One region of the [Micrococcus luteus] ATCC 49442 genome, then DNA from elsewhere that is predicted to be linked to it. Evidence: riboswitches for the same ligand, from Rfam matches in the RefSeq annotation. Region 1 holds a riboswitch; each other region holds the start of a gene.
The links. A riboswitch is a leader RNA that binds a small molecule or an ion and turns the genes downstream of it on or off. The one in region 1 is predicted to bind thiamine pyrophosphate.

Region 1 (3,435 bases):
GCGTTGACATGGCCGTCAACAGGCACCTGAACAACCTGATGCTGCTCGTGGCGCTTTCCGTTGTCGGTTTCATCGGCTCGGTCACGGTGGCACGCTTTGTGGCCGACCGGCGGGAGCAGACCCATGAGTCCTGAACCGAACGTGGTGGATGGCATCATCGATACCCTGACGGCGGTTTTCCTGGTGGTGGGTGCGCTGATGTCCCTGGCCGCCGCCGTCGGCCTGCTGCGCTTCCCGGACCTGCTGAGCCGGATGCACGCGGCCACCAAGCCGCAGGTGCTGGGCCTCTTCCTGCTGCTCGCGGCCATCGGCCTGCAGATGCGGACGCTGTGGGTATGGCCGGTGCTCCTGGTGGCGTGGATTTTCCAGTTGCTGACGGTGCCGGTGTCCGCACACATGGTGGGCCGCTCCGGCTACCGCACCAAGCACCTGCACCGCGAGCTGCTCAGCTCCGATGACCTGGACGCCGTGGTGGAGAAAGCCGCGCAGTCGTCCAGGGATAACGCCTCCGACGCCGGCGGGCGGGACTGATTCCCGGCCGGGACTAGACGATGTCCTGGCTCTTGGCGAAACGCGTGATGGCCCGCTGCGTGCCGCGGTTGGCGAGGACCTGGATGATGGTGCTGACCGAGGCTGAAATGAGCGCAAACGTCAACGCCGAGCGCAGGCTTGTGGGGGTGTCTTCGTCCTTGCCTGTGGGGGGCTTACGGCCGGTGGACTTTTCCCACACGGTATTAACCACCTTGGTGCCGACAAACCCGGCGGCGAGGCTGATTCCTGTGCCGAGCAGCTTGATGAACAGGTTCATGGGTTGAACTCCTTGTGGCGGATCGGGGACTGCCTTTAGCCTAACGTGATCAGGCCGGCGGTCAGCACCTAGGGCTGCCCCATGGAGGCCAGTATTTCCCGCAGCGCCTCCACCACGAGGTTGTGGTCCTGCATCTGCGGGAGTCCGGAGACAGCCACCGTCGCCACCGCCCCGACTCCCGTGACATAGACCGGGAAGCAGCCGCCGTGGGCCGCGTAGGTCGATTCGTCGTACCAGCCCTGGTCCTCGATCCGGCCGCCGCCCAGCCTTCCGCGCAGGCCCACCAGCAGGGACGGGACGTCGTAGCGCGCGGCGGTGCGCTGCTTCGCCCGGATCCAGTGCCCGTTGTCGGGCGTGGCGCCGTCAAGGGCCACATGGAAAAGGACGTGTTCACCCTTGGTGATGTCGATGGCGATGGGCAGCTTCCGGGATTTGCCCAGCTCCACCAGCAGCAGCCCAAGGTTGAGGGCGTCGTCCTTGGTAAACCGGGGGAACTGCAGCTCGCTGACCTCAGCCTCTATCCGCGCGATCAGCGCCTCGAGCGAGCCTGGCGGCTGGGCTTCGCTGGAGTCGGGATCGAACACGGTCACATTCGAGGCGTCGGCAGTCATGGCCCACAATCTACCGCGCCTGCGGTGTAAACTGGGTCACGCCCATCAGGGCAGATTTATTTACGACAGGGGAGCGCCGCCGTCGGGCACTGCAGGGATGCAGCCGGTGGATGGGCGCTGAGAGTGCGGACAGCCGCAGACCCTCGAACCTGATCCGGTTAGTACCGGCGCAAGGGAGTCGAGCTTCTCAGAGTGTCCGGATCCGGGCGGCGCAGGCCGGGCCGAAACCGCGAATACTCTCCCCTCCTGTACCTCAGGAGGCAGAAATGACAACAGCAGGACTCAAGAAGGCCAGCTATTCCTGGCGCGTTGTGGACATTGTGGTGGCGGCTTTGATCGCCATCGCCGGCGGCGTCATTTTCTGGGCCTGGTCCCAGGGTGCCGCGCTGGTGTCCGCGCCGATGAATGCCACGTACCCGCCCCTCACAGGCCTGATCGCGGGCGGCTGGATGATTCCGGCTGTGCTGGGCATGCTCATCATCCGCAAACCGGGCGCAGCGCTGTTCTGTGAGGCCGTGGCCGCGACCGGTGAGCTCATGATGGGTTCCCAGTACGGCACCACCGTGCTGATCTCCGGCATCCTGCAGGGCCTCGGCGCCGAACTGGTGTTCGCCGCCTTCGCCTACAGGAAGTTCAATCTGCCCGTGGCCCTGCTCGCAGGCGCCGGCGCCGGACTGTTCTGCGGCCTGAACGATTCCTTCGCGCCCTGGGGCTGGAACATCGCCTACGAGGCCGGCGACAAGGCCGCGTACATTCTGTTCTGCGCCATCTCCGGTGCCGTCATTGCCGGCGCCGTGTCCTGGATCGCCACCCGCGGCCTCGCCAAAACCGGCGTCCTGAGCTCCTTCGCGTCCCGGAAGGCCTTCTCGGAACCCGTCTTCAACTGATGACCGCTTTCGACGCCGGTGCTTCCGCGGTGCGCCCCGCTGCGGTATCAGCCCATGGCTGGGGCTGGCGGCACGCCGGCCGTGCCGCCCCCGCCGTCCAGGGGCTGGACCTCGACATCGCCCCTGGTGAGCGGGTGCTGCTTTTGGGCCCTTCCGGCGCAGGCAAATCGACGCTGCTGCACGCCCTCGCCGGGGTGCTGGGGGACGAAGGGGACGACGCCGACGAGACCGGTTCGCTGCTGATCGACGGCGTTGCGCCGCGGAGCCGGCGCGGCCGTGCAGGGCTGATGCAGCAGGATCCTGAAACGCAGGTGGTCCTCTCGCGGCTGGGCGACGACGTCGCCTTTGGCGCCGAAAACCTGGCCGTTCCGCGGGACGAGATCTGGAAGCGGGTCCACGAGGCGCTCGACGACGTCGGGCTGCGCAGTGCCGGCGGATCCCCGGGTGCCGCCCGGCTCCCGCTGGACCACCCGACGTCGGCACTGTCCGGCGGGCAGAAGCAGCGGCTGGCGCTGGCGGGCATCCTGGCCATGCGGCCGGGACTGATCCTGCTGGATGAGCCGACAGCCAACCTCGACCCCGCAGGCGTCCTTGAGGTGCGGGACGCGGTGGGCCGTTGCCTCGACAAGACGGGTGCCACGCTGGTGGTTGTTGAACACAGGGTGTCCGTCTGGAAAGACGTGGTGGACCGGATTGTGGTGCTGCAGCCGGGCTCGGCAGCGGCCTCCGGCGCTCCCGGCAGTTCGTCGGGCGTGCTGCTGGACGGTCCGCCGGACCGGGTGCTCGCTGAGGCGCGGGACATGCTGATCGGTGCCGGAGTGTGGGTGCCGGGCTATGTTCCGTCCACCCGTCCCCGGCGCGGCATTTCCGCCGGCAGTTCCGCCGTTGCCGGGCAGCTGCTGCTGGCCGCAGAGAACGTCGCAGTCTCCCGCGAGCGGCCCCGCCGCCGCGGCTTCCGCAGCATCGCGCCGGTGCCGGTGCAAACGGGCATCACCGCGCAGGTCCGTGCCGGCCAGGCACTCACGGTTACCGGACCCAATGGCGCCGGCAAGTCCACGTTCGCCCTGACGCTCGCCGGACTGCTGGCGCCGGTGGCAGGGAAGGTGTCAGCCGCCGTCGAACTGTCCGA
Region 2 (3,435 bases), 3.5 Mb from region 1:
TGGCCAGTTGCCGGGGCTCGGTGGGATCGAGGCTGCGAAGGTACTCGCCATAGCTGATTTTCCCGTCCCAGGCCTTGCCGAGGGCCACGGTCTGGAGCCGGAAATGCCGGAGTGAGCGCTCGTCAGGGGCGGGCATGGTGCGCAGGATGCCGACTTTTCCGGCGAGCATCAGATTGGCGGCCGCCATTCCGGTCATCAGGGAAATCTGCGCGTTCCAGTCCTCCACCGGGAGCTGCGGGGCAGCGGCAATCCGGTAGCCGCCGTCGGGCGTCTGCACGATTTCCTGTTCCGGCATGTTCAGGCTGGCACCGCCGCGCTGCCGTTCCAGCTCAACGCGTTTGAGGCCGACGTCCTTCAGCAGCTGCAGGACGGGATTGGCGGTTCCGGCGTCGATGTCCGCCTGGACGCCCTTGTAGTCCAGCTTGGCCCGGCTGCGGATGGTTGCACGCCGGACGGAGACGCTGGAGACGTGCGCGGCGTCGTCGAGCCCGAAATCCCACACGAACGCTGAACACAGCTGGTCCGCCAGGAGGCTGCCGGCCTGTTCGCTGATGACCTCGGGGTGCAGCGGAATCCGGCCGTCAGGGGCGTAGAACGTCTGGCCGCGGCGGCGCGTTTCGGTGTCCAGGCTGCCGCCGGGGCGGACAAACGAGGGTACATCCGCGATGGCGTACAGCACCCGGTAGCCGGCGCCGGCGCGTTCGATGAACAGTGCCTGGTCCAGGTCCGTGGACGACGCCGGATCGATCGTCAGGAACTCAACGTCCGTCATGTCGGTGGCGGGTAGCTGGTGCGCAGCAACGGCCGCTTCGGCGTCGCGGACCGCTTCTGCCGGGTAAGGACCCGGCAGTTCCAGCTCGGTCCGCAGGGCGCTCAGTGCTGCCGCGAGGGCGTTGGTCTGCTCGTGGACGTTGGGGGCCAACCGATGATGGGACACGAAAGTCAGGTTAGCCCGGTTTCCCTGATTCGTGCACGCCCCGCCCCGCTGCGCGCCGGATTCTCAGGAGCCGGGCGCCGGACCATCAGGACGCGGGGGCATCCAGGGCCGCCACGAGCGCTGCGGCTGCTGCCGTGGGGTCGGAGGCTTCCGTAATGGCCCGCACCACCACAATCCGGCCGGCTCCGGCTTCAACCACCTGTTCGACGTTGCCCAGGTCGATGCCCCCGATCGCGAACCAGGGCAGGGTGCTGTCTGCTGCGGAGACGGCCTCCGCGGCATAATGCACCAGGTCAAGGCCCACGGCGGCCCGGCCGGGTTTTGTGGGGGTGGCCCATACCGGTCCGACGCAGAAGTAGTCCAGACCGCCGTCGGCAGTCACCGCCGCGGACATCCGGATGGCGCCTTCGATCTGTTCGGAGGTGTGGGTGGACAGGCCCACTGCGGCCCCGGCGCCGAGCAGGGTGCGGGCCGACGCCACGGGCAGGTCCTTTTGCCCGATGTGGAAGACGGGTGCGCCGGACAGCATGGCGATGTCTGCGCGGTCATTGACTGCCCAGAGCCGTCCGTGTCGGGCTGCGGCTGCCTGCAGTACGGCCAACAGTTCCAGTTCCTCGGCGGCTTCGACTTCCTTGTCGCGGAGTTGGATGATATCCACCCCGCCGGCGAATGCCGCGTCCACAAAATCAGCGAAGTCACCGCGGTCCCGCCGGGCATCAGTGCACAGGTATAGCCGTGCGGTGGCGGGAAGGGTGCTGCCTGTCGCCTGGGCGGAGTAGCTGGGCACGATGTGGGGACTGGAGTGCGCGTTCATGAAAACCACCATAGTTCCCCTAAACTGGGCGAGTACTGCGGGAGCCCGTAACAGCCGTCACAAAGCGGCCGGGCTGAGAGGGCATCAGAGCCGACCGCTTGACCTGATCCGGCTAGTACCGGCGTAGGGAAGGAAACACATGGTCCTGCACGCGGACGTCGCCGTGATCGGTGGCGGAGTCATTGGCCACGGCATCGCCTGGGAGGCACGGCGCTCCGGCCGGTCCGTGGTCCTGATCGATGACGCGCCCGGCTCCGGGGCCAGCTGGGCGGCCGCCGGCATGCTCGCCCCCGTCAGTGAACTGCATTACCAGGAGGAAGACCTCCTGGACGTCATGCTCGAGTCTTCAAGCCGGTGGCCCGCGTTTGCAGCGGACCTTGCCCGCGCGGGGGCGGCGGACACCGGGTACATTACGACGCCGACCCTCGCCATCGGCGCCGACGCTGCGGACCGCCGCGCCCTGATGGACCTGCGGAGCGTTCAGCAGGCGAACGGGCTTGTGGTAGAGCCGCTGCCCCTCCGGGAAGCGAGGGCCAGGGAACCGCTGTTGAGCCCGGCAATTTCCTGCGCCTTGGACATCCCGGCGGACCACCAGGTGGATCCGCGGAAGCTGGTGGCCTCGCTCCGTCAGGTCCTGGCCGTCCATAAACCGGGGGCAGGAACCGCCGTCGCCGGTGCCCGTGACGGGTTCGCCGTCGATCACCTCGCAACGGGCCTGCGGTGGGAGGGCGGCCGTGTCAACGGGGTGACGCTGGCCAACGGCGGCACAGCCATCGCCGGTGAGACCATTGTGGCCAACGGCGTGCAGTCGGCCTCGCTCGCCGGCTTGCCGGACGGGCTGCATCTGCCGCTGCGGCCTGTCTACGGCGATATCCTGCGCCTCGCCGTTCCCCGGCATTTGCGCCCGCTGGTTACCTCCACCGTCCGTGGCCTGGTCCACGGGGTGCCGGTCTACATCGTTCCGCGGCAGGACGGCACCGTGGTGATCGGCGCAACCCAGCGGGAGGACGCGCTATCCGCCGCGGGGGACGGAACCGGGGCGGGCTCTGCGGTCTCGGCCGGCGGCGTCTACCAGTTGCTGCGCGATGCCCAGGCGCTGCTGCCCGCCGTCGCCGAGTTGGAACTCCTGGAATCCACCGCCCGGGCGCGGCCGGCCACGCCGGACAATGCACCGCTGCTTGGCCGGGTACCTGCCAGCGCAGCCGGCACCGGGCACATCCCCGGGCTGATCATTGCTACCGGGTTCTTCCGCCACGGCGTCCTGCTGACCCCTGGTGCGGCGGCTATCTGCCGGGACCTGCTGGACGGCCGGCATGAAGCCCGCTGGGACGCCCTCAGCCCGGGCAGATTCTCCGGCCTTCCCCGTGTAACTTCCCAACCCACAAAGGAAACAGCATGAACATCACCCTCAACGGCGCGCAGCATGCCGTGCCGCACGACGCGTCCATTACCAGCCTCGTCAGCCAGATCACCGGCCGCCGCCTCGGCGTCAACGGCCAGGCGGCTGACGGACAGAAGCTCGGTGTGGCCGTCGCCCACAATTCCGAAGTAGTTCCGCGCAGCCAGTGGCATGCCACGGCGCTCGCCGAAGGTGACAACGTAGAACTGGTCACCGCAGTTCAGGGAGGCTAAATCATGACAGTAACCACCAGCATCAGCACAACGGACCACTCCGCGGCTGCGG
Region 3 (3,435 bases), 3.2 Mb from region 1:
CAGGAGCCTGTATCCCAGGAAGAAAGGCGTTCGGCGCGCAGGCTCCGGCTCCAGGCGCCGGCGTGGGAAGCCCCGCTGCACATCGTGCCGGGCGTCCCCACGATGGTCCTGACCGGAGGCTGGGAACCGCTCTACGAGGAAATCGCCGGCTACCTGCGTGAGACCGGCGCCCTGCACCGCATTGCTGCGGGCGGGCACCGGCCTCAGGATTCGCGTGAAGGTGACTTCGCTGTCCGGTCCTTTATTGCCGACGTCAGCCGGGCGCGCTCACTCCAGGCCTCCTGAGGGCGCCGCCCCTGCCGCCGCGGGGAGCTGAAGTTCAGGCAGGTACACCTTCCCGCCCTTCGCCAGGAACTCCTCGCTTTTTTCGCGCATCCCGCTGTAGATTCCGGCAATGGCTGCCTGCGCGTCGGCAGAGCCATATTCGTCCCGGATGTCCTGGCTGATCTTCATGGAGCAGAATTTGGGGCCGCACATGGAGCAGAAGTGCGCGGTCTTGGCAGGCTCGGCCGGCAGCGTCTCGTCATGGAACGCCTCCGCCGTCACCGGATCGAGGGACAGCGCGAACTGGTCCCGCCAGCGGAATTCGAACCTTGCCTTGGACAGGGCATCGTCCCTTTCATGTGCTCCCGGGTGGCCCTTGGCGAGGTCGGCCGCATGGGCCGCGATCTTGTAGGTGATGACCCCCGTCTTCACATCGTCCTTGTTGGGCAGGCCCAGATGCTCCTTGGGCGTGACGTAACACAGCATGGCGGTACCATAGCGGGCGATTTCCGTGGCCCCGATTGCCGAGGTGATGTGGTCATACCCCGGGGCGATGTCGGTGACCAGCGGCCCCAGCGTGTAGAAAGGGGCACCTTTGCAGAGTTCCTGCTGGCGCTCCACGTTCTCCCGGACCAAGTGGAAGGGGATGTGCCCGGGCCCTTCCACCATTACCTGCACGTCAAATTCCCAAGCCCGCAGGGTCAGCTCCGCCAGGGTGTCCAGTTCGGCGAACTGGGCGGCGTCGTTCGCGTCTGCCGTCGCGCCCGGGCGGAGGCCGTCGCCCAGGGAAAACGCGACGTCGTATTTGGCGAAGATCCCGCACAGCTCGTCGAAGTGCGTGTACAGGAAGTTCTCCTGGTGATGGGCAAGGCACCAGCCGGCCATGATGGAGCCGCCGCGCGAGACGATCCCCGTGACGCGGTTGGCGGTGAGCGGGACATAGCGCAGCAGGACTCCGGCGTGGATGGTCATGTAATCCACGCCCTGCTCACACTGTTCGATCACGGTGTCGCGGAAAATCTCCCAGGTGAGCTTGTTGGCCTCGCCGTTGACCTTCTCGAGCGCCTGGTAAATGGGCACCGTACCGATCGGGACGGGGGAATTGCGGATGAGCCATTCACGGGTGGTGTGGATGTCGTCGCCGGTGGACAGGTCCATCACTGTGTCGGCACCCCACTGCGTGGCCCACTGCAGCTTGTCCACTTCCTCGGCGATGGAGCTGGTGACCGCGGAGTTGCCGATGTTGGCGTTGATCTTCACCAGGAATGCCTTGCCAATAATCATCGGCTCGGATTCCGGGTGGTTGATGTTGTTCGGGATGATGGCACGCCCGGCGGCCACTTCGCTGCGGACCAGTTCAACATCGCAGTTTTCGCGGAGCGCCACAAACTGCATCTCCGGCGTCACGATGCCCTGCCGTGCATAGTGCATCTGGGTAACGGTCTTGCCGGCGATGGCGCGGCGGGGCACCGGCTGTGCGCCCTTCCACTCCGCTGAGGCGGCGCCGCGGCGGACAGCCGACTTGCCGTCGTCGAGCAGGTTCCGCTCCCGGCCGCTGTACGGCTCGGTGTCCCCGCGATCCTCGATCCATTCGCGCCGGAAAGGGCTGAGGCCCACGACAGGATCGCTGCCCGGGCCCGCGGTGCGGTAGACCCGGAAGGGGCCGTTTGCGTCGCCGTTGGGCGAAGGTTCCAAGGCGATTTCGGTTACGGGTACCCGGATGCCGGAGTCTTCATCGTTGATGAAGGCCAGCGAATGAGACTTCAGGGATTGGGTTTCCGGCCTGAGTCTGTGATTCCCATCCGCTTCATTTTGGGCAGGGATCAGCTGTGTTTCTTGCGTATTCAATGAATACTCACTTCCTTCGCCGGCATTACCCGGACAGGTTCGACGGTCGCAGGCGCGTCAGCCCGATCTCAGCCCCTGCAAGGGCACCCGTGTGGTCAAAACGAAGCTACCACAGCCGCTGCCCGGATCCCGCGGAACACTTGTATTAAATTGAAGCTTCAAGTAAATTAGACGCATAACGGCCTTCAACCCCGAAAGCCAGCGGACCGGGAGCGTTCACATGACTGCAGCAGCCACCAGCCAGGATCTTCTACCTGCCGACCTCTCCATGGGCACTGTCATGCTCAAGGTGGCCGATATGAAGCTGATGGCCGACTACTACCAGCGGGCCCTTGGCCTTGAGGTTGTGGCCGAAGAGGACGGCGGCGTCTACCTGGGCCGCCTCAGGCGTCCCCTGGTCCACCTGGCGCCCGCCCCGTCGCTGCACTTGCCGGGCAGGGGAGAGGCAGGCCTGTTCCACACGGCCCTGCTCTTCGACAACCAGGCTGCACTGGCGGCCACTGTCGCCACCGCAGCACAGTTCGACCCCCGGCTCTTTACCGGCAGCGCCGACCACCTCGTCAGCGAAGCCTTCTACTTCAATGACCCCGAGGGCAACGGCATCGAGCTCTACTGGGACCGGCCCCGCAGGAACTGGTCCTGGAACGGCACCGAAGTGGTGATGGACAGCCTGGCCCTGCCGCCCCAGCGCTACCTCGAACAGCACCTGAGCCAGGAATCCCTGGACGGGCAGCTGGGCACTGAAGCCGGCGTGGGCCACGTCCACCTCCAGGTGGGGAACGTCCAGTCAGCACACGATTTCTACGTCGGCACGCTCGGCTTCGAAAAGACCGCCGGCTGGCATGGCCAGGCCTTGTTTGTCTCGGCGGGCCGGTACCACCATCACATGGCCATGAACGTCTGGAACAGCCGCGGCGCCGGGCCGCGCAAGGACACCCTGGGCCTCGGCGAGGTGCTGATCGAGGTGGCCTCCGGGGATGATGTCGGAGCACTCGCGGACCGCCTGAAGGTGGCCGGCGTGGCCTCCCGGCACACGGGTGCCGAGCTGCGCTTTGAGGATCCGTGGCGCAACAACATCCGGGTAGCCGTCCGCTGAGCAGGCGTGGCCGGAAGTGCGGCCCACCATGCACTAGGCTGATTTCGAACGGCCGGGGGCGGCACCCTACGCTGCCCGTCTGGGCCGCACCGTCGACGGAATGAGGGCTGTTCCCATGGGCTTCACTGAAATCTTTGTAGCTACCCACGACGCCGCGCTGAAACGCGCCGGGGTCCTTGATGCCGGCGGCACGCCGTCCGGACCCGCGCTGCGGATACCTGAAATCA
Region 4 (3,435 bases), 3.1 Mb from region 1:
ATCCACAAGGCCCTGGAACGCAAGGTCTTCCTGCCCTCCGGCGGGTCGCTGGTCATTGACCGGACCGAAGCCATGACCGTGGTGGACGTCAACACCGGCAAGTTCACCGGCAGCGGCGGAAACCTCGAGGAAACCGTCACCAAGAACAACCTCGAAGCGGCCGAAGAAGTAGTCCGCCAGCTCCGCCTCCGCGACATCGGCGGCATCATTGTCATCGACTTCATCGACATGGTCCTTGAGTCCAACCGCGACCTGGTGCTCCGCCGCATGGTGGAATGCCTGGGCCGTGACCGCACCAAGCACCAGGTGGCCGAGGTGACCTCCCTGGGACTGGTGCAGATGACACGCAAGCGCATGGGCACAGGACTCCTGGAAGTCTTCGGCGAGCAGTGCGAAACCTGCGCTGGCCGCGGAATCGTCACCCACGACGATCCTGTGGAGCACCGCCGCGCCAACACTGTCGCCGCCGAGCACCACGTGCAGCGCACGGACAGCCGCCCGGACACCCAGCGGATGGACAGCCAGCGCAGCGACACCCAGCGTCCGGACGCACAGCAGGGCGGCCGGACCGACCGGAAGCGCCGCCGCGGCCGTGGCGGCCAGCCCCTGGAGGTGGCACCGGCAGCTCCGGTGCAGATCCACACGGTCCACCCGGACCCCAGCGACGCCGAGCGCCACGCCAAGGCGGAGGCCACGCGGGCAGCTCTGGCCAATATTGCGGCCGCAGCACACGCGGCCCACCTGCATGACGACGAAGTAGCCCAGGCTGCTGCGGCGGCCCGGGCCGCCGGCACGGAGGCCCCCGCCCCTGCGCCGGAACGGTCGGAAGGTGAAATTACCGGCCGCCCGGCCGCCGTGCTGACTTTCGGCGGTGAACAGGTAGTGCTGCCGTTCGTGGAGCACCATGAGGATCAGCCGCAAGCCCCTGCCCTGACCCTTGACCGCCTGGCGGAGGCCTTCGCCAGGCTCGGCGGTCCGGCCCCTGAAACCGAAAGCGGTCAGGAGGCAAGCCAGCCCGCCGAGGTCAGGCAGGCAGAGCCGGAAGTGAGCCGGCAGGCCGTCAGCGCGCCCGCTGCAGCCCCTGCCCGCCAGGTTCCCGCCGTTGTTGAACGGGACTACTCGGATCACACCCAGCAGCCCGCCACCCGACGGCCGCGGCGGAACCGCAGTGCCAGCCGGGCCCAGGGCGCAGCCAATGCCACCACGGTGGAGCATCACGAAGCTGTCCCTGCAGCCGCGGCCGGGCACACGCACGCGGCCAAGGCGCCGGAGCCCGCCAAGGCTCCCGCAAGTGCCAAGCCGGTCGAAACCAGCGCGCCGATCATCCTGGGTGTAGGGGTTCCTGCCTCAGAACTCTGATCCTCCGCCGGACATAGGTCGGGATGCCCGGACACGCCCTTCATTGGGGGCGCGTCCGGGCATTCTACGTCCCGGCTTCATCTTCGGGCGGTGGCACCAAAGAAAGGCTAGGCTGGGTGACTGACACGGGGTGCCGGCAGAAAGCCGGCTGAGATCCAGACCCGTAGAACCTGTCCGGTTAGCACCGGCGAAGGGATGTCTCCTTGGCTTCGACTTATGTCCTTCCTCCCGCAACCCCCGATTTTCCAGCGGCCCTGCCGCCACTGACTACCCCGGGACCAGCAGCCCCGGCTGCCGGCCCCGCCTTTGCGCCATCGGGCGCAGCGGATGTTCTGACCCATACTCCGCGGGTGTTGTCCATTGCCGGCTCGGATCCGTCCGGGGGAGCCGGGATCCAGGCTGACCTCAAAAGCATTGCCGCCATGGGCGGTTACGGCATGGCAGCCATCACCGCTTTGACGGTTCAAAACACACTCGGCGTCCAGGCAGTCCACGTTCCCCCCGCTGCGTTCCTGCGCCAGCAGCTTGACGCCATCAGCGACGACATCACCATCGATGCAGTCAAGATCGGCATGCTGGGCAACGCGGAGGTGATCGATGCGGTCCGCAGCTGGCTGGAAAAGGTACGTCCCGCCGTCGTGGTCCTCGATCCGGTGATGGTGGCAACCAGTGGAGACCGGCTGCTGCAGGAGCCGGCCGAGACGGCCATGCGGGCCCTGCTGCCGCTTGCGGACCTGATTACACCAAACCTTGCGGAGCTCGCCATCCTGGCAGGGGAGTCCCATGCCCGGGACTGGGCGGAGGCGCTGGAGCAGGGAAAACGGTTGGCCGCGGCTACCGGCGCCACGGTCCTGGTTAAGGGAGGCCATCTCGACGGCGACACGTGCCCTGATGCCCTGGTCAACGCCGGGGGACTGCTTTCCCGGCCGGTTGTGGAAGTGACGGGAGACAGGATCGCCACGCGCAACAGTCATGGCACGGGCTGCTCGCTGTCCTCGGCCATGGCAACTGCACAGGCCAGGCTGGGGGATTGGGAGGCGTCCCTGCTGCTGGTGAAGCCGTGGCTTGCCGGCGCGCTGCGGGCATCCGGCCAACTGGGGGTCGGCGGCGGCAACGGCCCGGTCCACCACTTCCACCATGTACAGCAGCCTCCCGCTGCCGGGGAATTCGCTGCACTCCTGCAGCGGACGGCGGCCCCTTACCTGGAGGCCATCTACGGGCTGGAATTCATCCGCGACCTGACGGCCGGCTCGCTGGCAGAGGAACAGTTCGCCTACTACCTCGCCCAGGATGCCATCTACCTCAACGGCTATTCACGGGTTCTTGCCCGCGCCAGCGCTCTGGCGCCGACAGAAGCCGCGCAGCTGTTCTGGGCCAGGTCTGCCCAGCAATGCCTTGAAGTCGAATCCGAACTGCACCGCAACTGGCTCAGCACCCGCACCGTGGAGCACGTCCTGGGCCCGGTCACCAAGTCCTATGTGGACCATCTGCTGGCCGCCTCAGCCTCCGGCAGCTACGGAGTTGCGGTGGCGGCCCTCCTGCCGTGTTTCTGGCTGTACGCCGAGGCGGGCAAGACACTCCACGCCCGGTTCCTTGCGGCAGGCGCTCCGGCGGAGCACCCTTATGCCGAATGGCTGCGGACGTACGCGGACGAGGATTTCGCGCAGGCCACGCGGGACGCGATCGCCTTGGTTGACGACGCCGGACGAAAGGCCTCCGGGGACGAGCGGGCTGCCATGGTTCAGGCCTTCAAGCACTCAAGCCGGTTCGAAGTGGAGTTCTTCGACGCGCCGCGGCTGCATGCCTGAACGCCGAAGGGCCACGCAGCCGGTACGATAGTCGGGCACGGTTTCGGATTGTCAGTGTTGTTCCCACCAGTGGGACCTATCACAGTCAAACGGCCGTAACCAGCCTCATTTGCGGCCGAAGGCGAAATTAGCGTATTCTAGATCTTCGGTGCTTACGCCAACACTTGGGTTACGACCCCACGGCGTTGAGGCACAGCGGGAACCCAGTCAAACATTGGCCCAGGTTCCGCACGCAAATCTAGTAATAAACGTCGAGAGAAGTGAGTTC

Region 2: linked by a shared signal. The riboswitch ahead of thiO (glycine oxidase ThiO) and the one ahead of GUV69_RS16250 (ECF transporter S component) in region 1 are both predicted to bind thiamine pyrophosphate.
Region 3: linked by a shared signal. The riboswitch ahead of thiC (phosphomethylpyrimidine synthase ThiC) and the one ahead of GUV69_RS16250 (ECF transporter S component) in region 1 are both predicted to bind thiamine pyrophosphate.
Region 4: linked by a shared signal. The riboswitch ahead of thiD (bifunctional hydroxymethylpyrimidine kinase/phosphomethylpyrimidine kinase) and the one ahead of GUV69_RS16250 (ECF transporter S component) in region 1 are both predicted to bind thiamine pyrophosphate.

Annotation. Positions count from the first base shown of each region.
Region 1 covers NZ_JAAAXP010000001.1:3,568,129-3,571,563, forward strand. The annotation lists gene GUV69_RS16230 (MrpF/PhaF family protein) at 1-134, shown strand, start outside; gene mnhG (monovalent cation/H(+) antiporter subunit G) at 124-531, shown strand; gene GUV69_RS16240 (DUF4235 domain-containing protein) at 545-808, opposite strand; gene GUV69_RS16245 (heme-degrading domain-containing protein) at 877-1,419, opposite strand; TPP riboswitch at 1,477-1,613, shown strand; gene GUV69_RS16250 (ECF transporter S component) at 1,686-2,306, shown strand; gene GUV69_RS16255 (ABC transporter ATP-binding protein) at 2,306-3,435, shown strand, end outside.
Region 2 covers NZ_JAAAXP010000001.1:80,312-83,746, forward strand. The annotation lists gene GUV69_RS00395 (RNB domain-containing ribonuclease) at 1-937, opposite strand, end outside; gene thiE (thiamine phosphate synthase) at 1,023-1,751, opposite strand; TPP riboswitch at 1,779-1,898, shown strand; gene thiO (glycine oxidase ThiO) at 1,891-3,150, shown strand; gene thiS (sulfur carrier protein ThiS) at 3,147-3,383, shown strand; gene GUV69_RS00415 (thiazole synthase) at 3,387-3,435, shown strand, end outside.
Region 3 covers NZ_JAAAXP010000001.1:416,128-419,562, forward strand. The annotation lists gene GUV69_RS01885 (alpha/beta hydrolase) at 1-285, shown strand, start outside; gene thiC (phosphomethylpyrimidine synthase ThiC) at 268-2,112, opposite strand; TPP riboswitch at 2,107-2,213, opposite strand; gene GUV69_RS01895 (VOC family protein) at 2,333-3,208, shown strand; gene GUV69_RS01900 (hypothetical protein) at 3,324-3,435, shown strand, end outside.
Region 4 covers NZ_JAAAXP010000001.1:502,305-505,739, forward strand. The annotation lists gene GUV69_RS02320 (Rne/Rng family ribonuclease) at 1-1,359, shown strand, start outside; TPP riboswitch at 1,476-1,572, shown strand; gene thiD (bifunctional hydroxymethylpyrimidine kinase/phosphomethylpyrimidine kinase) at 1,692-3,167, shown strand.